2 regions of the Streptococcus sp. ELY_86 genome follow, and region 2 is predicted to be linked to the other one. Evidence: predicted binding sites of a transcription regulator. Region 2 holds the regulator's gene; the other holds the start of a gene.
What was found. Region 2 encodes HrcA, which represses chaperone genes, less so after heat shock. Its sites were predicted from a motif close to TTAGCACTCNNNNNNNNNGAGTGCTAA; they were not measured.

Region 1 (15,363 bases), on a different contig from region 2:
CCCCATAGACAGCAAGATTGAACGAATTTCTTCTTCAAGCAATGGCGTCGGTTTGGAACGGTTCCCGTGCGACCCCACAAAACCGGTGACATTTGGTGTATTACGCACCACAAACCAAGCCTCATCTGTCATAACCATTTCAACCAGAACATAGCCCGGAAAACGGTTTTCTTCGATTTCTTTGGTTTTTCCGTTTTTTTCAACATTGACCGTCTGTGTGGGAATTTCCACGCGCAGGATATTATCCAGCATGTTGTAGGTCTGCGCCCGCTGCAGGAGATTTTCCTTAACCTTATTTTCATAGCCTGAATAGGTCTGCAGAACAAACCAGCCCTTATCAAATGAATCTATCATAATAATTTCCTCCATTATAAAAAAGCCTGTGCGGCTTTTGGAACTTTTACTGTATTATACCATAAAGGGCCTAAAAACGACAGGTTTTTTTGTATTCCCGGCAATAAAAACAAAAGCGCAGCCGCTTGACTGCGCTTTTTCCGCAAAGTAAACAGTCAGATCTTCCAATAGTCGGAAGAAGTCACCCTATCTTCTGCTTAAAATAGTTTCATTTCCTCTGATTAAAAACGATTCAATAAATCTGTTAAACCAAGGTTCAGCAGCTTATCAAACAAAAAGATAACTAAGGCAAAAAATGCCGAGTACTCAAGGATTGAAATAAAATCATGCCAAGACTGCTTGCGTGTCGGCCAAGTAGTATGTTTTAGAACCGAAAAGACGCCTCCGATAAATTTCATCGCTGTTTCTCCTAACGTGTTTCTTTGTGCAGTGTGTATTTCTTACAATATTTACAAAATTTATTAACTTCCAGCCGATTGGGTTTGGGGTTGCTGCTCACTCCGATCGAGTAGTTGCGCGAACCGCATTCCACACAGGCCAGACTTGCTTTTTTCTGTGCCATAATGCCTCCATAGCCTTTTTATTTTAACATGGTTCTATTATTCTTGCAAGTTTACTCAAAATAATCGACTACCTTATCCCAAAGGTTTTTAGCCTTATCTGTCAGATTGGCATCATCCACTTGCTTCTTGATTGAATCTGTAGCATTTTGCGCTTTCTCCCGGATGCTGTCAATAATGTCCTGTGAATCTGTATTTGTTTGGTCAGAAGCATCATCCGGATCGTAAGTTGACTGAATACCGTCTTGGAAATAGGCGTTTTTAACCTTAAATTCCGTTCCTTTCGTATAAGGCAAAATATAACTTGCCTGCGTGCTAAAGATATTCGATGCCGTTCCTGAACTGGAATCACTCAGGTAGTGCTTTTCGTCAGTTTCGTTGAAGCCCAGCCACTGGCTGATAACAACATCAGGTGTATAGCCGATGACCCATTGATCACTGGCAAGGTTGGCATCAAAATTAGTTTCAGTTGTCCCTGTTTTACCGGCTAAGGTATAGCCATAAACATTGGCATTAACCCCGGTACCGTTTGAAAAGGTTCCAAGCATCATACTGGTCATCTTATCGGCGACAGATTTACTGATAACACGCTTGTCGTTCGGTGTAAATTTCTTCAGAATTTCCCCGCTGGCCGTTTCAATGCGAGTAATCAGATGGGCTGTCGGCATAACGCCGCCATTGGCAAAAGCCGAATACGCCTGAGCCATCTCAAGCGGATTGGTCGTAACACTGCCGCCCAAGGCAACGCCTAATTCTCTTTTGGCATCATCCATATTTAAACCAAACTTCTTACCGTAAGAGAAGGCTTTATTAATGCCTAATTTATCAAGCGTATAGACCGCAGGGATATTATAAGAATTAGCCAGAGCCTGATACATGGGAACATCTTCTGTTTCAATATTGCCGTAGTTATTCGGCTTATAGCCGTCAAAATCCCTGGCTCTGTTTGGCAGGAGCTTATCCATAGACCAGCCTGAAGCAATGGCCGGAGCATAAACCGTCAAAGGCTTAATCGTTGAACCCGGACTTCTGCTGGATTGTGTGGCATAGTTATAGCTTCTAAAGGTCACATCCTTGGTACTGTTAACCCGGCCGACCATGCCTCTGACGCCGCCGGTTTTAGGATCAAGAGCCACACTGGCAGCCTGAGCGCTGCTGTTATCATAGGGCGAAACAGGAAAGAGACTGTCCTCATCAAAAGTCTGCTGCATACCGGTCTGGTAGTTCTGATCTAGTTCCGTATAAATTTTGTAGCCGTTATTGACAATATCTTTTTCACTGATGCCGTAAACAGAGCTGGCTTCACTGATAACAGCATCAAAATAAGACGGGTACTCATAGTAATCTGTTTTAGCTACATAGGTATCGCTCAAGCGATTGCCCATACCGACACTTTGCGCTTCGCTAGCCTGATTTTGAGAAATTTTTCCGGCAGCTACCATATTTTGTAAAACGGTGTCGCGCCGGTTGGTCGCATTTTCAACCGAATAAAGCGGGTTATAGATGCCGGGTCCCTTAAGCATTCCTGCCAGAGTTGCCGCCTCATCCAGCGTCAGCTGAGCAGCGGTTGTCCCAAAATACTTCTGGCTGGCATCTTCAACCCCCCAGACGCCGTTGCCGAAATAAGCATTGTTGAGATACATGGTCAGGATTTCTTTTTTACTGTATTTTTTAGTCAGTTCCAAAGCCAGGAAAAATTCCCGTGCTTTTCTTTTGACCGTTTGTTCCTGAGTCAAAAAGGCATTTTTAGCCAGCTGCTGAGTAATGGTGGATCCGCCTCCGGAATACCCTAAAGTGAGCACCGCCAGAAACATCCGCTTGTAATTAATACCGCTGTTCTCATAAAAACTTCTGTCCTCGGTTGCAATCACCGCATTTTCTAAATCGTCAGAAATAGCATCCAGTTCAACATACGTTCCTTTTTGGCCATAAAGCGAGCCGGCCTGCTTTTCATTTTTGTCATAGATGACCGTCGTTGCTTTTAAGGCCTGCTGCAAGTTAGAAACATTGGTCGTTTTAGCCAAGTAAAAGAGGTAAGAGCCCGTCAAAAGAACAAAGGTTCCCAGCGCAATCAGCAAAATTTTTCCGACGTGATAACGCCGCCAGTATCTGCGCACCAAGCCGTTTTTAGCCAGACCGATCTTAGCTAAAAAGGCATTGACTTTCCCCGTGTCCGCTTTTTGGCCGTAGCTGCGGTGATAGCCGCTGTCAGCGTCTTCCTGCTCTTCCTTTAGAGCTGCAGCTTTCTCCTCTTTGCGGCGTTCTTGTTCAGCCTGATATTGTTTAGGAAAAAATTTCTTTTTTAACAATTCTAATATACTCATGCACCTATTATATCAATTTTGGCGAAAATGATATAATAAAATTATGACTTTTACCGTAAAAATTACCAATCCCTATCCCAAGGGGACTGTGAAAGAACTTTTAGAAGAACGTTTGCTGATTCCAAGGAAAATCAGACATTTTCTAAGAACCAAGAAGCATGTTTTTATCAATGGCGAAATGATCAATTGGCAAAGCCCTGTTAACACAGGAGACCTGATTGAGTTAATCTTTGATGACAGCGACTATCCGACTAAAACGATTCCCATGGGAAACAAAGATTTAATAGACTGTCTTTACGAAGATGAGCACCTGATTATCGTCAATAAGCCTGAGGGGATGAAAGTACACGGCAATGAACCTAAAGAAATAGCTCTGTTAAACCATGTGTCCAGCTACACAGGACAGACCTGCTATGTGGTCCACAGGCTGGATATGGAGACCAGCGGAGCTGTCCTGTTTGCTAAGAATCCGTTTATCCTGCCCATCGTCAACCGCCTGCTGGAAAACAAACACATTCAGCGTGAGTACTTAGCTCTAACGTCCGGGCAATTCCCCGAAAAAAGCCTTGTTTTTAAAGAACGAATCGGGCGCGACCGCCATGACCGGCGTAAGCGGGTAGTTGACCAAAAACACGGTCAAGCAGCCATCACTCAGGTTTCGCTTGTAAAACACTGTGCTAATCATACCAGCCTGATCAAATGCCGGCTTCAAACAGGCCGTACCCACCAAATTCGCGTCCATCTGGCCTATCACGGCTATCCGCTCATAGGAGATCCTTTGTACAGTCATCAAACGGCAAACAGGCTCATGCTGCACGCTCACCAATTAAGTTTTACACATCCTCTAACGCTCAAGAAAATTAAAGTCCAAGCACGATCAGACAGTTTTGAAAAAGAGCTTCCAAAACTAAATTCTCTCTAAAATTTCATCATAGAATAATATCACTTTTCATTTTTGTAAAATGATATAGAAACGATCAAAGCCTAACCTGATACTTTCCGATGTAGCAAAAGAGGCAGAAATATTGAGTTTCTGCCTCTCGGAGATTTTGAGACCTAGGCTCAAAATCTAGGTATGGAATTCCGAAGGAAGTCGCTACCGTCCGTGCTACCTAAGGAAAGTATCATAACAAAATATTACTTTTTGAGAAATTAGACTTTTTCTACTTTTGACTGGGCATAGAAATCAAACCGGCCGGGCTTTTCAAATACAGCTAAATTCAAAAGCGTCCAGTTTCTATTTTTTGGTTAAACTGATGCCTGTTTTAGGAGCACCGCTGGTGTCATCACTTTCCCAATAAACCGTTGTAATACTTGTGCCGTTGATTTTGACACCATAGGTATAGTGATCATTGGCACCGATATCATCTAAAACCGTAAAGGCTGCTTTATCGCCGGATTGATAGTAATAGCGATAAGTACCGTCTGAAGTTTCATCAGTTTTTTCAACCTTGGCCGTTTTGGTTGTATCTTCTTTCTTATCATCCTTATAGTCAGTCTTTTTCGTCACAGTTCCGTCTTCCGAGAAGGTCATCGTCACTGTCTTATCATCTTCCTTAGTCTCCCAAGTTCCAATCAGTTCCTCCGGCAGCGGTGTCGGACTTTTCACCTGATTATCTTCACCGACCATTGTCGGGCCGCTGATTGATTTAATGACGCTATAGCCTTTTGCTGTTCTTTTGACCTTGATCTGACCGGTAAAGCTTTGAAGCAGGTGACCTGAGGTTTTCTTTTCTGGATCCGTTGCTTCATCATAGTAATAGTCATAGGTAGCTGCATAAGACAGATTATAAGTTTTGACACCTGTTTGGTGCAGGTCACTCAGCGTCGCAGAAGTAATAGCAAAACTGGATGGTTTCCGGCTGTCTGTCAGCATTTTTTGCTTAATGCTGTCTTTTAAAGCACTGTAAAATTGATTTTCTGCACCTTTTTCAAAAACAGTATTTAAATCCACAGGATCCTGACCGCTGGTAGCGTAGGCCGAAAATTTCTCAAAAGCAGACTTGAGCAAATTCTGAGCAGTCGCATCATCCAGCTGATCCGCAACATCCAGCTGAACGGTGCTGCCGTCAGCAATATCAAGGAGCGACTGCTTCTTGGATTTTATTTCCCCGTCTGAAAAGGTCTTTTTAACATAGACAGGCTTGGTTCCCATGACAGGATAGTCACTGACTGCATATTCTCCATTGGAAAGTGAGGAGACCTTCTTTTTGCCGAAATAGAGGTCACCGTTTGCCAGATTGCTTTTGACCGTGAAATTCTTAAAGGCCAAAGTCATATCAACTGTCTTATGCTTGCCATCATAGTCTTTGCTGAATTCAACTTCTTTGCCATTATGCAGACCATTAAGGGTAAAGCGGTAATCCCCAACCGGTAAATGGCTAAGCGTCAGATGGTACTGATCAGAATTGCTGGTTGCAACTTTTTTATCATTCAAAAGGACATCCAAGTCTGATACATTTGTCTTCAGCTTTAATTTTAGCGGCTTCATTGCCAGCCGATAGTCTGGAAAAAAGAAGAAACGGCGCCCGATACGTTTGAGATAGACCGTATCAGAACTGTCAGCCGTCAATAATTTTCTGCGCAGGCTGCGTTGGGAAGCTTTCGTTTTTAAAGGTAAAAATTTGGTATACTGTGCTTCATCATTAGTAATCAGCTCATTGGTGTCATCCCAGACCATGTATTCCTTGATATTTTCAAAAGTTTTGCCCGAAGCGCTCCGAGCCCTGATATAACGATCCAGCGTAGCTGTTTTAGAATAATGAAGACTTCCCCATAAACCGAAGATGACTAAAAGAACCCCAATAATCACGAGAGTGGTACGTATGGGCTTTTTTTGGAGCAGCCTTTTGACTGCCTTCTGGATTTTTTCAAAAAGCGGCCCCAGCAGATTCGTTGCCTTTTGCAAGAATTGCTGCCATTCTTTCTTCAATTTTTCCATCTTTTACTCCTCACAAATACTGACTGACCAATTGATTTTTACCATCTGAGCTTCTTTTTTTCAGCACTGGAAAGAAATGCAGATAAACCTATTGAGTCTGCAAACAGATATCAAGACAGCGCTGTTCTTTTCATCTGTTCTCGCATTATACTTTTTTTCTTTTTTTAAATTATAACAAAATGATAACAAAACAATCAAAATCAACTGTTTTTTAAAGCAAATATCTTAACTGTCTCTTATGGAAGGCTCACTTACAAACGGCCGGACAGGTATTTGCTCCGGCTTCCCCCTTTCGCAGTAAAAGAGCTTGGGCTGTTTTAATCTCATAAATTAACGATCTTACAAGGCAGTCAAATCCTCTCTCGATCAATATCAATAAAACAAACAAAGCCGCAAAATCAATAAGATTCTGCAGCTCAATTTTTTATTTCATTTTAAATTACATCATACCGCCCATCATGCCCGGATCCATGGCTGGAGCAGAAGCAGGAGCTTCCGGTGCCGGATGATCAGCAACAACTGCTTCTGTGGTCAAAATGAGACTTGCCACTGAAGCGGCATTTTGCAGAGCTGAACGCGTCACTTTAACCGGATCAATGATACCTTCTTTGATCATATCAACCCACTCGCCGTTAGCGGCATTAAAGCCTGTTCCTACAGGGCTGTTCTTCAATTTGTCAATAACAACTGAACCTTCGTAGCCGGCATTTTTAGCGATTTGACGTACCGGTTCTTCCAAGGCACGCAGGACAATGTTGCGGCCTGTTGCAGCATCGTCTTCCAAATCAAGGGCAGCAACTTTTTCAATCACATTGATCAGGGCTGTACCGCCTCCCGAAACAATGCCTTCTTCAACCGCAGCGCGTGTCGCATTCAGAGCGTCTTCAATACGAAGTTTCATCTCTTTTAATTCTGTTTCAGTAGCTGCGCCGACTTTAATGACAGCAACACCGCCTGATAATTTAGCTAAACGTTCTTGCAGTTTTTCACGGTCAAAATCTGACGTTGTTGTTTCAATTTGCGATTTAATCAGCGCAACACGGTTTTCAATCGCTTCTTTGCTGCCTGAACCTTCAACGATAACTGTTGAATCCTTATCAACTGTTATGCGGGCTGCTTGACCGAGAGCATCCATTGTAGCATTTTTAAGCTCGAGGCCGAGATCTTCAGTGATGACCGTACCGCCTGTCAGAATAGCAATATCTTCCAGCATAGCCTTACGGCGGTCACCGAATCCCGGAGCCTTAACGGCTACAACGTTGAAAGTACCGCGAATCTTATTCAGAACTAAGGTTGGAAGGGCTTCACCATCCACATCGTCAGCAATAATCAAAAGCGGACGGTTGGTTTTAAGCACTTCTTCAAGCAATGGCAGGATATCTTGAATATTTGAGATTTTCTTATCAGTAATTAAAATATAAGGATTTTCAAGATCGGCAACCATTTTTTCATTATCAGTTACCATGTATTGAGACAGGTAGCCGCGGTCAAACTGCATACCTTCAACAACTTCAAGTTCTGTTTCCATACCGCGTGACTCTTCGATGGTGATAACACCGTCATTGCCAACTTTTTCCATGGCTTCAGAGATATATTCCCCAACTTTTTCAGAGCGTGATGATACAGCTGCAACCTGAGCAATAGCGTCCTTGCCGGAAACAGGCTGAGCAATGGCTTGTAAACCTTCAACTGCTGTTGCAACCGCAGTTTCGATTCCCCGGCGGATACCGATTGGGTTGGCACCGGCAGTGACATTTTTGAGACCTTCGCGAACAATCGCCTGTGTCAAAACAGTTGCCGTTGTCGTACCGTCACCGGCAATATCATTGGTTTTTGAGGCAACTTCTGAAACCAGCTTAGCTCCCATATTTTCAAAATGATCTTCTAATTCGATTTCCTTAGCGATAGTTACCCCATCGTTGGTAATCAAAGGGGAGCCAAATGACTTTTCAAGAACCACATTGCGCCCTTTAGGGCCTAAGGTCACTTTAACGGTATCTGCCAAAGTATCCACACCGCGCACCATTGCAGAACGGGCATCTGCTGAAAATTTAATATCTTTTGCCATAATCTAATCCTCTTTATCTAAATCTAATAGTCTGTCTTTCTCATAAGACGCTTTTACTGTCAAAACGTTAAAAACGCCATCATCAAGCATCTAAGTATATGTTACAGTCTTTCTGATTAGTCCTGAATGACAGCTAAAACATCTGCTTCACGAATAATCAGATAGTCTTTGTCACCATCTTTAACGGGCGTTCCAACATGATTTTCAAGCAGAACAATATCGCCCTGAGCTATGCTTGGAGCAACCAAGTCACCGCTCAATGTACGAATCCCTTCCCCAACTGCTGCTACCGTTGCTTTTTGCGTTTTATCTTGGCCAGCACCGGCAAGGACAAAACCGCCGACTGTTTTTTCTTCTTCTTTCATTACTTGTACGACCACTCGGTCTCCTAAGGGTTTTAACATAACATACCTCCATAGAATTTTTAGCACTCTATTTCATCGAGTGCTAATTACAATTATTATTTTATCACTTGGTCAGAAATAGTCAAGAAAAAAACTCTACCTTTCGGTAAAGTTTTTTTAGCTTATTTAGACTCAGAAAGTTTCAGCTTTTCCTCAAAATCATCAACAACCTTCTGAACATTGATCCGACCCTTATAGATACCATAACCAAAAACCAACATGGCTAAGATGCCCAAAACTGTCAGCACAATGCCAATAATAAGCCCGATCAGATTAGCTGAAAAGGAATAAATCAAAACGACTCCGATACTGGCAATGATAAACATAAGCGTAAACCAACGTCCCAGATTTTCAATCATGTGCTTTTGGTAAGCTATTTCTTTTTCATAGCCTTTGATAAATTCTTCTTTTGTCAGCATAATCTCTCCTTTTTAACTTAGTATTTCAATCCTGGATCGAAGAATCCTGTCAAGACACCAACAAGAGCAAGGACAACTAACAGCAGCATTACTTTGATTGGTGACATATTCTTCTTGGCCATCAGCCACCAGCAAAATACAGTGACTAAAGCTGTCAGCAATCCCGGATAAACGCCGTCCAGCTGATCTTGGAGCACCAAGAAAGCTTTGCCGGAAGAATTTTTCAATTCAAAGGCTGTCTTAATAGGCACCCAAGTTGCTGCTACCGCACCGACGACCATACCGCCGACGATAGCTACGGCTTTACGGATAGCTTGCCCTTGAGGGCCAACCAGCACTTCAACCGCCTTATCACCCAGTTCATAACCTTTGAAGTAGGCAAAACGCATACCGAAGTAAGCCAAAAGGTTCCAGACAACGATATAAAAGATTGCACCGACCGGTGAACCGCCCGTTGACAAACCAAGAGCAATCCCCAAAATAATCGGAATCAAAGTACCGACAACCAGAGAATCTCCGATACCGGCAACCGGTCCCATCAGACCGGCACGCAGACCGTTGATCGTTTCATCATCAACACCATCAGCACCGTTGGCACGCGCTTCTTCGAGACCTGCAGTAACACCGACAATCAGGGAACCCAATTGCGGTTCAGTGTTAAAGAAGGCTGTATAGGTTTGCATGGAGCGAGCCTTGTCGTCTTCATTGTCATAAAGTTCTTCTACGATTGGCAGCATAGAAGTCAAGTAACCGAACGTCTGCATATGTTCTTGTGAGAAGCAGGTCAGGTTACCATAGTACCAATGATGGAAGGACTTAGTTAGGGTTTTCTTTGAAATTTTCTTTTGAGCCATCTTAGATATCCTCCTCATCGTCATCAAAGTCTAAGCCATCTGCACCAGCCACAGCTGTAGCCTTAGCATTTTTAGCCATTTCCAATTCATAGAACAATACCGCAAAAATCAGGGAAATGACTGCACATGATACCAGGTTTAATCCCAGTGAAGCTGCCAAAGTAAATCCAACAAAGAATGGGACAAAGTCAACAGCTTTTTCAACAATTTGTTTCAAAAGGATGGCAATCCCTACACATGGAAGAAGAGAACCAACAGTAAAGAGGGTCTTCATTGGAATACCATCCAATGGCAGTGCTTCTTTCAAAGCGGTAACTGCACTTGCTCCTAATTTACACATAATCAGAGTAGGGATGAATGAGAAGATGATATGGGAAACCCAAGGAAGTCCCCAGTCCACTGTGTAGAGGCGTTTAAACTGACGCTGTTCAACCGCTTTCCAACCAATGTGCTGCCAAACCAGGTTCATAGTAGCTGTACCGTAGAAAAGCACGGTACCGATAGTTCCTACCAGAGTACCCATTGATTTTGCAAGGTTAGCTGCATCAGCTGAATCAGCTGAGAGCCCTTGTGAGTGAATAGCAACCATTGCCAAAGGAATACCGATATAAGATACGGCACGGACATCGGCTGATACCGTACCACCAGGTGTTACCAGAGCAATGTAAACCAACTGCATGGCAACCCCGCAAACGATACCTGTCTTAACATCTCCAAGAACCAGGCCGCAGACCAAACCGCCGACTAAGGGACGGCCCAAAGTGTAGTTACCAATGGTCGTACCGCCCAGGCCGGGCATTGAAGACAAACAGGCAAACAGACCAAGAATGGCTGCTTGTAACCAAGAAATTGTCATAATATTTCTCCTTTATTTAAGATACAAAGGGCGTGAAGAAAGCGAGAAGAAAATAGGAGCCTCGCGCCATGCGCTTTTGCGCATTAGGCAGGCTATCTTTTTCTCGACGCTTTTAGCCCGTGTTCGATTATCAAGATACGGCAGAGGATTGTTATCTAAGTGCTCCTCACTTGATAACAAACGCCAATCACCATAATGAATTGACTGCCATAGTTTACGACACGAAGTCACATCAGTAGTATCGACTGATTTGACGAAGTTAGTAAGGCCGATAGGCAGAGCGCCATAGCGGCTGCCGTAGTTTATTAGGTGCTTTAGTACCTAATAAACTTTCTGCCTTAATAACCAAATTTAGATTTGAAATCTGACCAATAACCGATTGAAACATCCGGCAAAAGCTGGAATTTTACTTTGTATCCGGCTTTTTCGATAGCTTCAATAGCATCTGCTTCTTCCTGAGTAATTGACTGGTTGTTGCCGAGTTTAACAGCTCCCGGACGGTCGTTGGCAGGACCGACGATAATTTCTTTAATATCTCCCGGAACAAAGCCTTGATCAACCAAAATTTCTTTCATGTCGATAGGGTTTTTAGTAATCAGGAAGTAGCGGCTGTCTGACTCTGCTACTTTTTGCGATTTTTGAGCAAAGGCTTCCTTGGTCCAAACAAAGGTTTTCTTGTCTGAAGCACCCTTATAGGCTTGGATCAGCACCTTATTTTTAGCTGCAGCATCATTAACAGCAATAAGTCCGTCACAAGGGTATTCTTTTGCCCAGCGTGTTACCGTTTGACCGTGAATCATACGGTCATCAATTCTTACAAACGATACAGTCATTTTCTTCTCCTTTTTTAGATATCATCGTCATCATCATCTTCTTCATCAGAAGTGACCTTGAATTCCTGCAAAGCACTTGTCGCTTCACCTAAAACAGTTGTTACAAAATCCTGACCTTCAAGAACATCTTTCATAACCACTGCATTGACTGCCATTGGCAGATTCATGCCGCCTAAAATAACAGCATCATCCAGCTTGCCTAATTCCGCCAAAACGCTGCAGGCTGTCGTTAAAGGACTGCCGCCAACAATATCAGCCAAAACGACAACTGAATCTTCTTCTTTGAGCTCTGAAAGAGCCTCTTTGAAGGATTGAGCAAAATCATCTACAGATTTGCCGTTTTCCAAACCGACAGCTATCACTTGGTCAACCTTATCCTCAGCAAACATGGCTAAAGAGGTTTTCAAGCCCTGCGCAAAGCCGCCGTGACTCACAAGTATTAGGTATTTCATGACTACCCCCTACCTTCTTTTAATTTCATTCTTATTTTATAATTTTTGAAAACGCTTTTGCAGTGTCATTTGTCATCTTTAACCACCTGACAAATGTCATATAGAAAATGACATTTGTCAGATTTTGCCCATGTTTAAAAATAATAAGAACTGCCCGAGCGCCAAAATACAATTAATTTAGCGTAAAAGAATTATAATAGCAGCAAAAAACGAACAGCTGATCCTCGCAAAATTTGCTGTCGGCTGTTCGTTAGGCTGGCTGCTATGCTGCAAACGGTTTTTCACTTCAGTTCATCTTCAATATCTTTTTGGATATCTGATAAATCGCTTTCAACGGTATCTTCCTCCAAAGACTTGGTGATAAGATAGCCCGCTTTTTCATAAATGGTATTGTAGGACTTAAACCTGGGGGTTGTTGTCGCTTTTTTCAGCATACTGTCAAGTGTGCTTACTGTCAGAGCCTTGGCACCAAAGCTGTCATTTTGCAGAAGATTTTTGCTTTCCTGACTGTTCATTACCGATTTTAAAACAGAGGCTCCTTGTGAGTCTTCAAACAGCTCCTGCTGGGTTTTCTTATCGGCACATAAAAGCTTCAGAAATTCCCAGGCCAGTTTAGAATGGGACGTTTTAGCAGACATGGCATACAAAGATGTGCCGGATTGGGTCCTTGCCGTAGAAGATTGCCGAGAAGGCATTTCAACGCAGCTCCAAGAAAAGGACGAATATTTTGATACATGATAAGGATAAGGCTTGTAAGTCCGATACTGAGCCAAGGTCATGGGAAAAAAGGCTACCCTGCCTTCGTCGAAATCTTTCAGTGTTACACGGTAATTGCCGTTTAGATTCTTTAACTTGGTAACTAGGGACAGGGCTGAGCGAACTTTTTTCGTGTTGAAATACGCTTCTGTTCCTGTACTGTTAAACAGTTTGATATTATAAGCCGCCAAAGCCTCCTCCCAGCCGTAGCCAAAACTGCCGTACTGGTCAATCACGCCGTCGCCGTCAGTATCCCTGGTGACTTTTTTACAAATATTATAAAAATCTGCTACTGTCCAATTTGAAGCAGGCAGTTTGATCCCTTCTTTTTTTAATAAATCAATATTGATGCACATCATAACCGGATTGCTTTCAAAAGGAAGTGCAAACTGATTTTTGCCAAAGTGGCCGGCATTATAAGCTGAAGGATAAAACTGAGAGGTTTTCAGTTCTTTTTTAATGCGGCTGTCTAAATTTGCCAGAGCCCCTGTAGAGGCCAAAAGATTAAAGTCGTTCTCAGGAACCATGAAAACATCCGGCTGCTTTCCCTCAACAATCTTTCCGGACAGCCAGGAAGAGTAATCTTCTTTTAAAATCCCGCTTTCATAGCGAACTTCGACATCAGGATGCTTTTTTTCAAAACGGCTGATTGCTTTATCTAAAAACTGGTATTCTTTACCGCTGGGAACATCCCAGCTGCTGCCGGCATAGACTCCTAAGCGCAAAATTTTCTTTTGCCTTGATTGAACGGCAAAAAAGCTCAGCACTGCTGTTAAAAGCACTAAACCGCCAATCACAAAAAATCTGTAACGCCGAATCCATTGTTTAATCATTATCATCTCCGAAATACCTGGTGGTAACACCTGTCTGCACTGCCCAAATGGCTAACTGCGTCCGATCACGCAGATTTAGCTTAGACAGAATGGTCGACAGATAATTGCGAATGGTTCCTTCCGACAGAAACAGCTTGGCCGCAATTTCTTTATTGGAAAGACCAAAACCAATTTGCTGGATAATTTTCCACTCCGCCTTGGAGATATTGTCAACGCTGCTTTCCTGAACCTGAATAGCCGAGTTTGACTGAGCCATCTGGGAAAACAGTTTGACAACTTTCGTTGCGACATCCGGATTAATCATAGCATTGCCCTTATTGACTGTAACAATGGCCTGATGCAGATCTTCCATCGAAATTCCCTTTAAAATATAGCCTGAAGCGCCGTACTGGAGGGCTTTAAAAATGAAATCATCATCGTCAAAAGTTGTCAGAATAATGATTTTTACATGAGGATAATTTTCTTTGACTTCCTTCGTGCACAGTACCCCGTCCATCTTTGGCATGCGGATATCCATCAGGATAATGTCAGGCTGCGTTTTTTTCAGGCTTTCTAAAACCTCAAAACCATCATCAACGGCACCGACAACTTCAATATCCTTATAAGATGACAGCACAATTTTCAGCGATTCTCGAATAAGTTCCTGATCGTCAGCAATAAGTACTTTAATCACTTTTCTTCTCCTTTTTTCTTGGGAATAATGACAGTGGTTTGAAAACCATCCTTACTTTCAAAGCTGGCGCGTCCGCCAATAATAGCCAGACGTTCTTGCATTTGTGTCAGTCCATACCCTGGCTTGATTTCCTTGCAGCCTACACCGTCGTCCTTGATTTTAATAATGTAGGAATCGGTATTCAGCATTTCAATCCTGACGTGGCGCGCATGCCCGTGACGCAAAGAATTGGTGATTGTTTCTTGGATAAGGCGGAAAATAATATCTTCTTTCGTGATGTCTAAATCCACATTATCCCAATTATAATCGAGACTGACCTGTAATTTGGACAAATTCTCATAATCAGCAATCATCTTCAAAAGGGCTTCCCTCAAACTTCCCTTTTCAAGCGCACCGGGTCTCATCTTTTCCAAGGACCGTCTGACATCCTGAATCCCCTCTCTGACAACATCAGAAACATTTTTCAGCTGGCTTTTGGCATGACTGGGATTCAGATCCACCAAAACGGTAACCGCATCAATTCCTGCCGAGATCCCTGTCAGAGCATGCCCCAGCGTATCATGAATTTCCCTAGCAATGCGCTTACGCTCTTTGTCCTCAGCAATTTTTTCAGCCAGCGAGACATAGTCATTTAATTCTGTATTAGCACGCGCAGCCATGCGCAGCTCTTCTTCAATCTTGTGGTTCTCAGCAATGGAATACATAATATAGGTTACCAGTGACACGATAAAAACAATGATATTCAAAGAGTAAAGAAAATTTTTAATAAAGAGAACGATCAAGCGGCTGGTACTGGGGAAAAAGCTGATGTAAACATCCAGCGAAGGAAGCTTCATAACCAGAGACAACAGGTCAAAATTCGATATCAGCAGCATGCCGAATCCCAGAAAAATAAAGAGCAGCCAATACTTTTGTTCCTTGACATTGTAAAAATTCGCATAGCTGTAAAAAACATCTGCAAAAACCAAAAGAAAGAGACCGTTGTAAGAAAACTGCAGGGAAATAAAGGTAAAGATAATCAGCATAACTTCCGCAG
Region 2 (15,363 bases):
AATTTATGACCGTATTCAAAAGCCACTCTTCATTGTTGAAAATGGAATGGGGGCTGTTGATCAGGCAGATGAAAAGGGCTATGTGGAAGATGATTATCGGATTGAGTATCTGCGAGATCATTTGCGTGCCATGGCAGATGCGGTGAATATTGACGGTGTTCTTTGTCTGGGCTATACGATGTGGGGACCTATTGACCTTGTTTCTCTTTCAACGGGTGAAATGAAGAAACGTTACGGTTTTATCTATGTAGATATGGATGATAAAGGCCGAGGAAGCCTTAAGCGCAGTCCTAAAAAATCTTATGCGTGGATGAAAAAAATTATTGCCACTAACGGCGGTGCTCTTTAGATTTTAAAAGATTCCCTCTTTTCCGCGCCAAAATCAGACAGGATATCAACCTGAAGAAAAAATAGTTTTTAAGCCGAGGAGCCTTAAGAAAAGTGATATAATAAAAAGTATGACTAGTCCTCAATTAAAAGAAAAAAGAAATATTATCATTGAAAAGAAGGTTGCTTTAGGAAAAGCATCCGGGAAAATTATTCTAATGGGAGAACATGCAGTTGTTTACGGAGAGCCGGCGATTGCCCTGCCCTTTTCTGCAGTGGAAACAGTGGCAGAAGTAAAAGGAGAAGGCGAAGCTTTGACAGTCACTTGTGATTTTTATGACGGTCTGGTGCATAAAATGCCTGAGATTCTCGAAAGTCTCAAGCATGCCATTCGCTTTTCGCTCTACCGAATCGGGGCGCCGCAAGATCCGCCTGTGCACATAGATATCCGCTCTACCATTCCTGCTGAACGCGGTATGGGCTCCAGCGCAGCGGTCGCTGTTGCTATTGCCAGAAGTCTCTTTGATTTTTATGGCAAGGACTTAAGCGACAAGGAATTGTGGGAGATTGTTCAGTCCTCAGAGAAAATTGCGCATGGGAATCCTTCCGGAATTGATACAGTCACAACCAGCGGCAGAGCTCCAGTCTTTTTTGTCAAGGATCAGCCGATTGAGCAGCTGACAATTGACCTGGATGCCTATTTGGTTGTTGCTGATACCGGGCAGACAGGACAAACTTTAAAGGCCATCCAAGCCGTTAAAGAGCTCTTGCATGAGGGGAAAAGCCGGCTGGATGCCGAGCTGTCTATCAGAGAATTGGGTGAGCTGTCCAGATTGGCAAAAGAAGCCCTTCTTAATAATCAGATTCGGGAATTAGGTGAGGTTATGAACGAGGCGCAGCAGCTTTTAGCGTCTTTGACAGTGTCTAATCCCATGCTTGACCGCTTAAGTCAGGTGGCAAGGCAGGCCGGTGCTTTAGGTGCCAAATTAACCGGCGGCGGCCGCGGCGGCTGTCTGATTGCTTTGGCAGCGACTAAGGAAAGCGCAGAAAAAATCGCCGTCAGTCTTTTAGAAAATGGCGCGAGAAAGACTTGGTGCCAGTACTTGGGCAGTGTGCCGAGCCGGTAAGCTAATAAGGATTAACGAGCTTAGCTGCCGGTCAGTCTTTGTACAAGGCTGTCCGTTAAAGTTTAAAAAAAAGAAACCTTAATACCGGCACAGGACGTTCAACGATTCGCAATTTAATTTTATATGATTTGTCAAAAACCAAGACAGTAAAAGTGATTTATCTAATCATTTTGCAGTCTTGGTTTTTATTTTCTGCAGATTAGTACTCTGCAATTCTAGCGCAAAGAAAGTTTGTTTAATATAAAAATTAACTTGACTTAATTTTTATATTAAGCTATATTATTTATGGAAAGGAGCCTGAGATGCTGGAAATAAAAAATTTGAGTGTTGCTTATCACAGTCAGCTTGTTTTGGATAATATTTCTTTGGAATTTGCACCTTCTGCTATTACAGGGATTATCGGGCCTAATGGTGCCGGAAAATCAACCCTGTTTAAAGGCATTTTAGGAATGGTGGCTCATCAAGGGGAGAGTTTCATTGACGGGAAACGGCTGAGTCAGATGTTGGAGAGAGTATCATATGTGGAACAAAAAGCTGCTGTTGATCCGAATTTTCCAATTCGGGTAAAAGAGTGTGTTGCTCTGGGCTTGTTTTCCGGACTTGGCTTTTTTTCGAGGCTGAAAAAACAAGACTGGCTTCGTGTTCAGGAAGCACTTGCTCGAGTTAATCTGGAGGATTATGCAGAACGCCCTATCAGTCAGCTTTCGGGCGGTCAGTTTCAGCGCATGCTTATTGCCCGTTGCTTGGTTCAAGAGGCGGATTATATTTTCTTGGATGAGCCTTTTGCAGGCATCGATACTGTCAGTGAGGAGATGATTATGCAGGTCTTACAGGCGCTTAGAGCAAAGGGAAAGACGATTTTAGTTATTCATCATGACCTGAGTAAGGCTGAAACTTATTTTGATCAGGTCCTGCTTTTAAATCGAAAAGTGATTGCCTTTGGTCCTGCCAAGGATGTTTTTACACAGGAAAATTTAAGCAGAACCTACGGTTCTTCAATATTAGTGACCGGGGGTGTTTAGATGATTTTAGAATTTTTAACAGGCCTAGAGCAGTTCCATTTTTTGCAAAATGCCTTGCTGACGGCAGTGGTTATTGGCGTTGTCGCAGGGGCAATCGGTTGTTTTATTATCCTTCGCGGAATGTCCCTTATGGGAGACGCCATTTCTCACGCTGTTTTGCCGGGAGTAGCCCTGTCTTATATTTTGGGGATCAATTTTTTTATCGGAGCCATTGTTTTTGGCCTTTTCGCTTCCCTGCTTATTACATTTATCCGAGAAAACAGCATTATAAAAGGGGATACGGCTATCGGAATTACTTTTAGTTCTTTTTTTGCTCTGGGCGTTATTTTGATTGGCTTTGCCAACAGTTCGACCGATTTGTTTCACATTTTGTTTGGCAATATCTTAGCTGTAGAGGACACAGATAAATGGATTACCTTAGGGATTTCATTGCTTGTTCTTCTGGTGCTGGCCTTATTTTTCAGACCGCTTTTGCTGACCTCTTTTGACCCTACTTTGGCTAAATCCATGGGGGTACCCGTCACTTATTACCATTACCTGCTGATGGTTCTGCTGACTTTAGTATCAGTGACAGCCATGCAAAGTGTGGGAACTGTCTTGATTGTTGCCTTGCTCATTACCCCTGCAGCAACAGCCTATCTCTATGCCAACAGTCTGAAGTCTATGATCTTTTTATCATCAGCTTTAGGGGCTCTGTCATCAGTCTTAGGCCTGTTTATCGGGTATAGTTTTAACATTGCTGCGGGTTCAAGTATTGTTTTGACCTCAGCATTGATGTTCTTAATTTCCTTTATCTTTGCGCCTAAGCAGAAGTTTTTACAGAGGAAAAATGAGAAGAGCCCCATTTGAAAACACATGAAGGAGGATTGATATGAAAAAGTTCGTCTTGCTGCTTGTCTGCTTGCCTTTGGTAGTTTTGCCTGCCTGTTCTGAGCAACAGACAAGGGATAAAAAACTGAATGTGGTCGCTGCAAACTCCATTATTGCGGACATGGCTGAAAACATTGGCGGCAATAAGATTGCTTTGCACAGTATTGTTCCTGTTGGCCGTGACCCGCACGAATACGAACCCCTGGCAGAGGATGTCAAAAAGACATCACAGGCCGATGTGATTTTTTACAACGGCATTAATCTTGAAAATGGCGGTCAGGCTTGGTTTCCCAAGCTCGTTAAAAACGCGGGTAAAAAACCTGGCAAAGATTATTTTGCAGTTAGTGACGGTGTAAAGGTTATCTACCTTAATGGAGGCAAAGGAAAAGGCAAGGAAGATCCTCATGCCTGGCTTGATCTCCAAAACGGCATCATTTATGCACGCAACATTATGAAACATCTTTCAGAAAAAGACCCTGAAAACGAGGCCTATTATAAGAAAAACTTTAACAGTTACCGAGCAAAGCTGGAGAAACTCCATCAACAGGCTAAGAAAAAAATACACCGTATTCCGGCTGAAAAGAAAATGATTGTTACCAGTGAAGGCTGTTTTAAATATTTTTCGCAAGCTTATGATATTCCATCGGCCTATATCTGGGAAATTAACACGGAGGAAGAAGGAACGCCGGATCAAATCAAACATTTGGTTGAAACCTTGCGGAAAAAACGTATTCCGGCACTTTTTGTGGAAAGCAGTGTTGATGACCGTCCGATGAAGGCTGTCGCTAAGGATACAGGCATTCCTATCGCAGCCAAAATTTTTACAGACTCAATTGCTGAAAAAGGGCAGGCAGGAGACAGCTACTATACCATGATGAAATGGAATTTGGATCAAATCACAGCAGGTCTGTCCGACTAGGTTTAGCTGCCTTATGTGCCCTTGCTGATGCGAGAGCTGAGAATAAAAACTTTTATCCCTTTTTTGTTAACATTTTGATATAATGAGTTTGACAAAGAAGAGGATAAACTATGACACCTAACAAAGAAGACTATCTAAAAATTATTTATGAGCTCGGCGAGCACGGGGAAAAAATCAGCAATAAACAGATTGCAGCTAAGATGTCAGTCTCTGCTCCGGCAGTTTCAGAAATGGTCAAAAAACTTCTGCAGGAAGGCCTGATTCTTAAAGATAAGCAGACAGGCTATCTGCTGACTAAAAAAGGAATGGCTTTGACCTCGGCTCTCTACCGCAAGCATCGTTTAATTGAGGTTTTCTTAATGAATCATCTGGGCTATACGGCAGACGAAATCCATGAAGAAGCTGAGGTGCTGGAACATACAGTCTCTGATATTTTTATCGAACGTTTGGATAAACTCCTTAACTATCCAAAGGTCTGTCCACACGGAGGCACTATCCCGCAGCAGGGGGAGCCTCTGGTTGAGAAATACCATACGACCCTAAAGGGAACAGCTAAGAAGGGTACTTACATCTTAAAGCGTGTTCAGGATAATTTCCAGCTGCTGAAATATATGGAGCAGCACGCTTTACAGATTGGAGATGAATTGACGCTTTTAGAGTATGATGATTTTGCAGGAGCCTATACAGTTGAAAAGGATGGCAGACAGCTGCAGATTACATCAGCGGTTGCAGCTCAGATCTATGTCGAAGAAAAAGCCGGTTGATTTTTTCAGTTGTCAAGGTGTTCAAACAGGTAAAAAAACAGGATAAACCGATTATCTTTCAAACTATCGGTTTATCCTGCTTTTTCATTTTAAACAGTCCTCATTATCGCTGCCAGGAGATAAGGGCTTTTGAACGCCGTCTGCGGCAGAGCCTTGTCTGAAGACTGAAGACCGTTTATTAGCTGCTGTCCTAGCCTTCAAGAGGCATAAAGTTGCCGACAATCAGTCCGATAATTCGCGGATTGTCCTCGTATGGAGCAAATTTATCGGCATATTTTTTATTGAGAGAGACCAAGCGCAGGCCCTTTTCCTCGCGATAAACTTTTTTGATATAGGTTTGACCGTTCCAATCTACGGCATAAATGGCACCATCATAGTCAAATCCTGTCTGCTTGATAAGAGCCACCTCACCGTTTAGGAAAGTCGGCTCCATAGAATCTCCAAAAATCCAAGCAGCAAAATCATGGTCGATTTCCTCATCGTAAAAGACCGTATCAAAGTTACCGTCTCCAAAATAAGAGTAGCCTGTTCCTGCGGATAATTTTTCATAAACCTTGTAAGTATAACGTTTGTTTTCCATCCTTGTCACTTTCTTGTTTTGCTGTTTGAGCAGATTCTCTGAATAGTTTAGTGTTTTTTCCTTGTTGTCTGCATTTAGCTGGCTGTAAATCCGGACAATGTCATATTGGGCAGAGAAATAGGCAGGCTCAACCCTTAGCAGCTGAGCCAGTTTTGCTAAATGTTTTTGATTGGGCTTGGTTTTGCCGGCTTCCCAGTTGAAATAAGACGGCCTTGAAATGCCCAGCTGTTCAGCTGCCTGCGCTTGTGAAAGCCCAAGTTCTTCCCTTCTTTTTCTCAGTCTCTTGCCTGTAAACATAAGCCTCTCCTTGTTAGTTTATAAACTAATTACAGTTTATCATCTTCGGAGATGAAATGCAAGAAGAAGCCCTGTCCTTCTTTTTTAGGGTTAACGTTTAGGAATTTAATTGCAGGTATTATTTTTTCAGCCGGCTGAGGAAAAAATAAAAGGAAAAGCCGAACAATGATACGCTTTTGAATATAGAATTTTCATCTTTTTTATGCTAAAATAAATAAAATACCATACATTTGGAGGCTTTTATGAAGGCAATTATTACAGTAGTTGGAAAAGATACAACCGGAATTGTAGCAGGTGTGGCAACGAAGATTGCAGAACTCGGACTTAATATTGATGACATTACACAGACCGTTTTAGAAGGTTATTTTACTATGATGGCAGTTGTTTCTGCTGATGAGAAAAAAGATTTTGCCCAGCTCCGAAAAGAATTTGAGGACTTTGGTGAGACCTTGAATGTCAAAATCAATATTCAAAGCTCAGCTATTTTTGATGCTATGCACAACTTGTAAGACGGGGGCTTGAAGCAATGGATATTAAACAAGTTACTGAAACGATTGCGATGATCGAAGAGCAGAATTTTGACGTCCGCACCATTACCATGGGCATTTCCCTGCTCGACTGTATTGATCCGGATATCAACAAGGCTGCTGAAAAGATCTATCATAAAATTGTTGCTAAAGCCGGCAAGCTGGTCGAAGTTGGCGATGACATCTCAGCAGAACTGGGGATTCCCATCGTCAATAAACGTATTTCTGTGACACCGATTTCCATCATTGGTGCTGCCACAGATGCCGATGATTATGTTCCTTTGGCAAAGGCGCTTGACCGTGCAGCCAAGGACATTGGTGTGAACTTTATCGGTGGCTTTTCGGCTTTGGTTCAAAAGGGTTATCAAAAAGGCGATGAAATTCTCATCAATTCCATTCCGCGGGCTTTGGCAGAAACTGACTTTGTCTGCTCATCTGTTAATATCGGATCGACCAAGTCCGGTATTAATATGACTGCAGTTGGTGATATGGGGCGAATCATCAAGGAAACATCTGCAGCTTCTGAGATGGGACCGGCCAAACTGGTCGTCTTTGCTAATGCTGTTGAGGATAATCCCTTTATGGCAGGTGCTTTTCACGGTGTGGGTGAAGCTGATGTTGTCATTAATGTCGGGGTGTCGGGTCCCGGAGTTGTTAAGCGTGCTCTGGAGAAAGTCCGCGGTCAAAGTTTTGACGTTGTCGCTGAAACGGTTAAAAAGACTGCCTTTAAAATTACCCGTATCGGACAGTTAGTGGGAACATTGGCCAGTGAGCGCCTCGGTGTCAAATTTGGCATTGTTGATCTGTCGCTGGCTCCGACTCCGGCGGTCGGTGATTCGGTTGCCCGTGTTCTGGAAGAAATGGGACTGGAGACGGTCGGAACTCACGGAACAACGGCAGCGCTGGCTCTTCTCAATGACCAAGTTAAAAAGGGCGGTGTCATGGCCTGTAATCAAGTTGGCGGTCTGTCGGGAGCTTTTATTCCGGTTTCGGAAGACGAAGGCATGATTGCCGCAGTGCAAAACGGTTCGCTCAATCTTGAAAAATTAGAAGCGATGACAGCGATTTGTTCGGTCGGCCTGGATATGATTGCCATTCCAGCCGATACTCCGGATACAACGATTGCCGCTATGATTGCCGACGAAGCAGCGATTGGTGTTATCAATCAAAAAACAACAGCCGTCCGCATTATCCCTAAAGGCAAAGAGGGGGACATGATTGAATTCGGCGGCCTGCTGGGTGCTGCTCCGGTCATGTCAGTTAATAAAAATTCATCAGCCGATTTTATTGCTAGAGGCGGGCAGATTCCTGCGCCGATACACAGTTTTAAAAATTAAGAGAGCACTTGCAAGTTTTTTGCAAGTGTTTTCATTTAATGATATAATATAGGCTAGATTAGGAGGGTAAAAATGGCAAAGACAAAACTCTATATAGCTAGACATGGGAAAACAATGTTTAATACAATTGGACGTGCCCAAGGTTGGAGTGACACCCCTCTGACAACATTTGGTGAAGAAGGCATACGAGAACTGGGCATCGGTCTGAGAGAAGCTAAGATCCCTTTTAAGGCTGCTTTCTCCAGTGACAGCGGCAGAACCATGCAGACTATGGAAATTATTCTTCGCGAGATGGGCAATGAAAATCTGCCTTATACACGTGATAAACGCATCCGGGAGTGGTGCTTCGGCAGTCTTGACGGCGGCTATGACGGGGATTTGTTTCAGGGAGTCCTGCCGCGGACAGCTGCTTTTAATACGGGAAAGACTTTTGCAGAGGTCACTTATCCTGAGCTGGCAGCCAGTCTTGTCGAAGTAGATACAGCCAACTGGGCCGAACCTTGGGATGTTATTGAAAATCGTATTTACGGCGGTTTTGAAGCCATTGCTCAGTCTATTGAAAAATCAGGCGGCGGCAATGCTATTGTTGTCAGCCACGGTTTGACTATCGGAACTTTCGTGTGGCTGGTTGATCATGAGCAAGAAAAAGCGGCTATTGATAATGGCAGTGTGACAGTTGTTTCTTATGAGAATCAAAAATTTTCAATTGAAACCATTGCAGACATGGCTTATCGTCACCAAGGAAGAGAAATTTTAAAAAAAGCTAATGAGAAAGAAATTTAATTTACTGACTGTTTTATTGCAAATCGGAATTATTGTGCTTTTTGTTTTCGGGATTTATCTTTTCTTGCATAAAGACCAGCAAAAGCCTCACCAAGAGGCAGCAAAGCATAAAACAGAGCAGACTGCTCAAAAAAGCCCCTCGAGCCGTCAAGCAGCAGATTTGCCAGATGTTTCGCCGGATGACTGGGAGCTGGTTTTGGTTAACCGAGACCATATAACAGCTGAAATGAATCCGGATTTAGCAGATATTAACGGTGTTTCAGTGGATTCTCGTATTGCAGAAAAAACCCGCGGCTTTCTGGCAGCTGCTCAAAAAGTTGACGCCGGGGAACACCTGATATCAGGCTACCGCAGTGTTGCCTATCAAGAAGAGCTTTATAACAATTATGTGGCTCAGGAACAAGCAAATAATTCTGCTCTGAGTCAGGAAGAGGCCGAAAAAGAGGTTCAGACCTATTCGCAGCCGCCGGGAGCCAGTGAGCATCAAACAGGCTTGGCAGTTGATATGAGTACCGTTGACAGCCTGAATGAAAGTGACCCAGATGTTGTTGCCAAGGTTGCCCAACTTGCGCCTGAATATGGGTTTGTCCTGCGCTTTCCTAAGGACAAAAAGAGTGCGACAGGCATTGGCTATGAAGACTGGCATTATCGCTATGTCGGTGTGAAGTCTGCTAAATACATGGCCAAGCATAAGCTGACCTTAGAAGAATATTTAGAAAAGTTAAAGGAGAAATAGGCGGTGAGAGCAAGACTCAAATTTAAGTTTTTTGTGGCAGTGATGTCGTTTCTTTTTCTGGCTGTTTTCCTGCCGATTTTAGGCAGCGGAGGATTGGCGAGTGCTCAAAAGGAGACTGCCAGTGCTTATAGCCATAGAGAATTTATCAGAGAAATTGCTCCGACAGCTCAGAAATTGTCTAAAACCTATGGAGTGAGAAGCTCGGTCATTATCGGTCAGGCAGCTTTGGACAGCAATTTCGGCCGGACTTTGCTGGCCAGTAAGTATCACAACCTTTTCAGCATTAAAGCCGGAGCCGGTCAAAGAGGTGTCCGCCTGAAAAGCCGTGAGTACAAAAACGGCCGTTGGCATCAGGTGACCAACCGCTATCTGGTTTATAAGTCTTGGGAAGATTCTTTGTATGATTATCTGGCACTCCTGCGTCAGGACAAGATATGGGATAAGGCCCTCTATACAACAATGACGACTTCCAGCGGTTACAAAACGGTTGCCAGAGCTCTGCAGGCTGCAGGGTTCAACAGCGATCCCAACTATGCTGATGAATTGATTACTATAATAGAAGAAAACAACCTAACAGATTACGACCGATAAAACCGGGAGTCGTCCGAATGTGTGGGCAGCACGTATACGGACAGCCCGGTTTTTTACTGCGCTCATCGCTAATAAATACTTAAGTTCAATCCCTAGGGAAAGACTCCTTAAAGGACGGCGGCTGCTGATCAAGAATAAAAGGGAGGCGCTTGGGCAATAAGATGCGGGGTCTTTGCTTGATTTTTGGCCTGCCCCAAAAACAAATCAGCTCCTGGGCAGTGTTTTAGCACTCGTAGAAAAAGAGTGCTAAAAAATGATGTTTTTTCCTTGACAGAAATTGTGAATGGAGTATAATGGAATCATGAAGTTAGCAGTCGGTTGCTTAGAGTGCTAATTTTATTGAGCAGAGATTGGAGGTCAGCTTAGATGATTACCCAACGTCAAAAAGATATTCTCAATTTGATTGTTGAGATTTTTACTAAGACGCATGAGCCCATTGGTTCTAAAACGCTCCAAAATTCAATTGCTTCAAGCAGTGCAACGATCAGAAATGATATGGCCGCTTTGGAAAAACTGGGGCTCTTGGAAAAAGCACATACCTCCAGCGGGCGTCTGCCCAGCCAAGAAGGTTTTCGCTACTTTGTAGAACATTCTTTAAATCCGGATAATCTGGATGAACAGGATGCCTACCAAGTTATCAAGGCTTTTGATTTTGAGGTCTTTCGCTTAGATGACCTTTTGCAAAAAACCAGCGATGTTTTGGCGGAGCTGACAGGCTATACATCATTGATTATGGATGTGGAGCCAAAGAGGCAGTGTTTGACTGCCTTTGATATTGTTAAGCTTAGCAGTCACGACGCTTTGGCGGTGTTAACGTTAGATGAGGCCAGCCCCATAACCGTTCAGTTTGCCATTCCCAAAAACTTTTTGGACAGTGACTTGCTCACTGTTGTGAGAATTGTTCGGGAACGTCTCTTGAATCAAACGGTGCTGGATATTCATTACCGTTTGCGAACAGAACTGCCGCAGATTATTCAAAAGTATTTTCCGCGGACAGATAATGTTTTGGATTTATTTGATCATATTTTCAAGCAAATCTTTCAAGAGAAGGTTTTCATTGCCGGTAAGATTAAAACACTGGAATTTGCAGGACTGGATACCTACCAATTTTTGGATAATCCGCAGTCTGCTGCTATGGCGATTCGCGAGAGTATCCCGGAAGATGAAGCCTATCGTGTTCAGATTGCTGAAAGCCGTGAAAAGAGTTTATCAGAGCTTACGGTCATCAGTCAGAAATTTCTTATCCCTTACAGAGGATTTGGCATTTTGACGGTGATTGGTCCGGTAGACTTGGACTATCGGCGAACAGTCAGTCTGCTTACGGTTATCAGCCGTATCTTAGCGATTAAACTCGGTGATTTTTACCGCTATCTCAACAGCAATCACTATGAAGTTCACTAAGCTGAAAAAATTGTTAGCCTTTATCGGCTGAAGCAGAAATTTGTTTCAGAAAAACAAAAAGAAAAGAGGTGCTACCTTGTCGGAAAAAGAGACTAAAGAAGAAATCAAGGAAGAAGCGCAGGCTGCCAAAGAGCAGGAAGAAACGGAAACTGTAGAGGAAGCAGCTGAAGAAACTCCTGAAAACAAAGAACTGCAGGAAGCTCTTGAGCGAGCAGAAGATTTTGAAAATAAATACCTGCGTGCTCATGCTGAAATGCAAAATGTTCAGCGCCGTGCCAATGAAGAGCGCCAAAGCTTACAGAAGTACCGCTCGCAGGATTTAGCGAAGAAAATCTTGCCGAGTTTGGATAATCTGGAGAGAGCCTTGGCTGTAGAAGGCCTGACAGATGATGTCAAAAAAGGACTCGAAATGGTTCAGGAAAGTCTTGTTCAAGCGCTTAAAGAAGAGGGTGTTGAAGAAGTTGAACTGGAAAACTTTGACCCTAATCTTCATATGGCAGTGCAGACGCTTGATGCAGATGAAGATCATCCGGCAGACAGCATTGCACAAGTTCTTCAAAAAGGCTACAAATTGCACGAGCGCCTGCTCCGCCCAGCAATGGTGGTGGTATATAACTAGTCAATAATGATGGGCATTAAAATGCCTCATCATTATACGGCAACCGCTATGGCGGATTGCCTAGACTACTTACTAGTTCGTTAGCAAAATAACATCGATTTTGCTAACTCACGTCGTAACGGTTTAATAGCAACAGCGAATTAATAAATAAAAAAATAACCTTGTCCGAAATGACGGTAAACTATGAATAATATATAAAGAAGCAAGCCATAGGCTTGCTCAAAAACGATATTTTTCGCCGTGGCGAAAGTCAGATAACAAGTATTGTTATCTGACAGGGAAATTTTGAGACTTCTGGCTCAAAATTTAGCCATGAAACCAAAGGTTTGCTGGCGTCTCCGCCACCTAAGAAAAATATCAAAACGAAAAAAATATTAAGAGGAAAAAAGAAAGGAATTGAACGTTATTATCAGTCACTAGAAGAAGAAAGCAATGCTTTCTCCATCTCCTGATTGAAACAGTCCGCCGGACTATTTCAACGTTCTTGGTATCTTAACTATGTCTAAAATTATTGGTATTGACTTAGGTACAACTAACTCAGCTGTCGCAGTTCTTGAAGGAACTGAAAGTAAAATTATTGCAAATCCGGAAGGCAACCGTACGACACCTTCTGTTGTTTCATTCAAAAATGGTGAAATTGTTGTCGGTGACGCTGCCAAACGTCAAGCGGTAACTAATCCGGAAACAATTCTTTCCATCAAATCAAAAATGGGAACTTCTGAAAAGGTTTCAGCTAACGGCAAAGAATACACACCTCAAGAAATTTCAGCGATGATTCTGCAATATTTGAAGGGCTATGCTGAAGATTACCTTGGTGAAAAAGTGACAAAAGCGGTTATCACGGTTCCTGCTTACTTTAACGATGCACAGCGTCAGGCAACAAAAGATGCTGGTAAAATTGCCGGTCTTGAAGTAGAACGTATTGTCAACGAACCAACTGCAGCTGCGCTTGCCTACGGTCTTGATAAGCAAGATAAGGATGAAAAAATCTTAGTCTTTGACCTTGGCGGCGGTACCTTCGATGTTTCCATCCTTGAATTGGGTGACGGTGTCTTCGATGTGCTGGCAACTGCGGGTGACAACAAACTCGGCGGTGACAACTTTGACCAAAAAGTTATTGACTGGCTGGTAGAAGAATTCAAGAAAGAAAACGGTATTGATTTATCAACGGACAAGATGGCTCTGCAGCGTTTGAAAGACGCGGCTGAAAAAGCTAAGAAAGACCTTTCAGGTGTCACATCAACTCAAATCAGCCTGCCTTTCATTACTGCCGGAGAAGCCGGACCGCTTCACTTGGAAACAAGTCTTTCTCGTGCGAAATTTGATGATTTGACTCGTGACCTTGTAGAACGTACAAAAACACCAGTTCGCCAAGCGCTTTCTGATGCTGGTCTGTCATTGTCAGAAATTGATGAAGTTATCTTAGTCGGCGGTTCAACGCGTATTCCTGCTGTTGTTGAAGCGGTTAAAGCTGAAACCGGCAAAGAACCAAATAAATCAGTAAACCCTGATGAAGTCGTTGCTATGGGGGCTGCTATCCAAGGCGGTGTTATCACCGGTGATGTTAAAGACGTTGTCCTTCTTGATGTTACTCCATTGTCACTGGGTATCGAAACCATGGGCGGTGTCTTCACTAAACTGATTGACCGCAACACAACTATCCCAACTTCTAAATCACAAGTCTTCTCAACCGCTGCTGATAACCAGCCTGCTGTTGATATCCATGTTCTTCAAGGTGAACGTCCGATGGCTGCAGACAACAAGACACTGGGCCGTTTCCAATTGACAGATATTCCTGCAGCTCCTCGCGGTATCCCACAAATTGAAGTAACCTTTGATATCGATAAAAACGGTATTGTTTCAGTTAAGGCCAAAGACCTTGGTACGCAAAAAGAACAAACAATCGTTATCAAGTCTAACGACGGCCTCAGCGAAGAAGAAATTGACCGTATGATGAAAGATGCCGAAGCAAATGCCGAAGCAGATGCAAAACGTAAGGAAGAAGTTGACCTTAAGAACGAAGTTGACCAAGCAATCTTTACAACTGAAAAAACCATCAAAGAAACCGAAGGCAAAGGTTTTGACAGCGAACGCGATGCTGCTCAGGCTGCTCTTGATGACTTGAAGAAGGCCCAAGAATCAGATAACACGGAAGATATGAAAGCTAAACTTGAAGCCCTCAACGAAAAAGCTCAAGCACTTGCCATGAAACTTTACGAACAAGCGGCTGCAGCACAGCAAGCACAGGCAGGTCAAGAAGGCGCAGCTGATGCTGGATCATCAGATAAAGGCGGCGATGATGTCGTAGACGGTGAGTTTACGGAAAAATAAAAATCATGAGTTCACAAATTAATCTTTTTTATACCAATGATTCAAAAGAACAATACGATAAATTTGTTGCTCTTGCGGTTGAGGACTATGAGGAATTGCAAAATCAACTGAAAAATCAATTTAAGTCAGAAAATGATGAAGAAAAATTACTTGCCTATAAAATAAATATTTTTGCAGAGAGGCAATATTCGGAAAATAATAATAATATTGCTGTTAATCTTGTTCTAGGTATACTATTACCAGCAGTAATTACTTATATTACTACGGCGATGACCTCTAATTTAAAAATAAATGAGGTGGGAATAGCAGTGATACAATTTGTAATTGCGTCAGTAATTGTATTGGCTTCGTTGTTACTTTTAATTCAATATAAGAAAAAAAGAAAAAATCTTGATAATATTAATATAAAAAAAGCTTTCTTGTTTCTTGAGTATTTTGAGATTAAATAAAAAAACTAAACTCAGAGATTGGACCCCAGTCAGTCTCTGTTTTTAGATAAAAGTGACAGCAAAATAACCTTCTAAAATTACAGAAAGGAAGAAGTGTTCGCAACTGAACACGGGCTAGGGACTGTGCCAAAAAGATAATTTTTTCTAGGACGTAAGACGTCCGTCGTCAAAATTCCTATTTTGGCGGTGTCCCTTTAACGCCCTTTGTATCTTATATGAATAATACAGAATATTATGATCGTCTGGGGGTGTCAAAGAACGCCTCTCAGGACGAAATTAAAAAAGCCTATCGCAAGATGTCTAAAAAATACCATCCCGACATCAATAAGGATCCTGGGGCTGAGGAAAAGTACAAAGAGATTCAGGAGGCCTATGAAACGCTAGGCGATGAGCAAAAGCGTGCAGCCTATGACCAATACGGTCCCTCAGGGGCCAATGGCGGCTTTGGCGGTGGCGCAGGTGGCTTTGGCGGCTTTGACAGCTCAGGTTTTGGCGGTTTCGAGGATATTTTTTCAAGTTTCTTCGGCGGCGGAGCTTCCAGAAATCCCAATGCACCCCGTCAGGGAGATGATCTGCAGTACCGTGTTAATCTTCAGTTTGAAGAGGCTGTTTTTGGGACGGAAAAAGAAGTCCACTATAACCGTGAAGCGACTTGCCATACCTGTGATGGTTCGGGGGCTAAG

Region 1: the regulator HrcA is predicted to act here: its motif matches at 8,672-8,698, upstream of groES (co-chaperone GroES).

The regions. Positions count from the first base shown of each region.
Region 1 is NZ_JBZFUK010000005.1:28,984-44,346, reverse strand. It holds gene nusG (transcription termination/antitermination protein NusG) at 1-354, opposite strand, end outside; gene secE (preprotein translocase subunit SecE) at 576-752, opposite strand; gene rpmG (50S ribosomal protein L33) at 764-916, opposite strand; gene pbp2a (penicillin-binding protein PBP2A) at 968-3,238, opposite strand; gene AC4HAN_RS07680 (RluA family pseudouridine synthase) at 3,282-4,160, shown strand; gene AC4HAN_RS07675 (zinc ribbon domain-containing protein) at 4,476-6,179, opposite strand; gene groL (chaperonin GroEL) at 6,619-8,247, opposite strand; gene groES (co-chaperone GroES) at 8,364-8,651, opposite strand; gene AC4HAN_RS07660 (DUF202 domain-containing protein) at 8,774-9,070, opposite strand; gene AC4HAN_RS07655 (PTS system mannose/fructose/sorbose family transporter subunit IID) at 9,088-9,924, opposite strand; gene AC4HAN_RS07650 (PTS mannose/fructose/sorbose/N-acetylgalactosamine transporter subunit IIC) at 9,926-10,780, opposite strand; gene AC4HAN_RS07645 (PTS sugar transporter subunit IIB) at 11,119-11,613, opposite strand; gene AC4HAN_RS07640 (PTS sugar transporter subunit IIA) at 11,628-12,065, opposite strand; gene AC4HAN_RS07635 (ABC transporter substrate-binding protein) at 12,347-13,654, opposite strand; gene AC4HAN_RS07630 (response regulator) at 13,647-14,327, opposite strand; gene AC4HAN_RS07625 (ATP-binding protein) at 14,324-15,363, opposite strand, start outside.
Region 2 is NZ_JBZFUK010000006.1:43,941-59,303, reverse strand. It holds gene AC4HAN_RS08505 (glycoside hydrolase family 1 protein) at 1-349, shown strand, start outside; gene mvk (mevalonate kinase) at 459-1,454, shown strand; gene AC4HAN_RS08495 (metal ABC transporter ATP-binding protein) at 1,757-2,476, shown strand; gene AC4HAN_RS08490 (metal ABC transporter permease subunit) at 2,477-3,325, shown strand; gene AC4HAN_RS08485 (metal ABC transporter substrate-binding lipoprotein) at 3,348-4,265, shown strand; gene AC4HAN_RS08480 (metal-dependent transcriptional regulator) at 4,376-5,029, shown strand; gene AC4HAN_RS08475 (helix-turn-helix domain-containing protein) at 5,220-5,906, opposite strand; gene AC4HAN_RS08470 (ACT domain-containing protein) at 6,149-6,415, shown strand; gene AC4HAN_RS08465 (PFL family protein) at 6,433-7,770, shown strand; gene AC4HAN_RS08460 (histidine phosphatase family protein) at 7,843-8,553, shown strand; gene AC4HAN_RS08455 (M15 family metallopeptidase) at 8,537-9,289, shown strand; gene AC4HAN_RS08450 (glycoside hydrolase family 73 protein) at 9,293-9,880, shown strand; gene hrcA (heat-inducible transcriptional repressor HrcA) at 10,247-11,281, shown strand; gene grpE (nucleotide exchange factor GrpE) at 11,358-11,900, shown strand; gene dnaK (molecular chaperone DnaK) at 12,399-14,231, shown strand; gene AC4HAN_RS08430 (hypothetical protein) at 14,237-14,680, shown strand; gene dnaJ (molecular chaperone DnaJ) at 14,896-15,363, shown strand, end outside.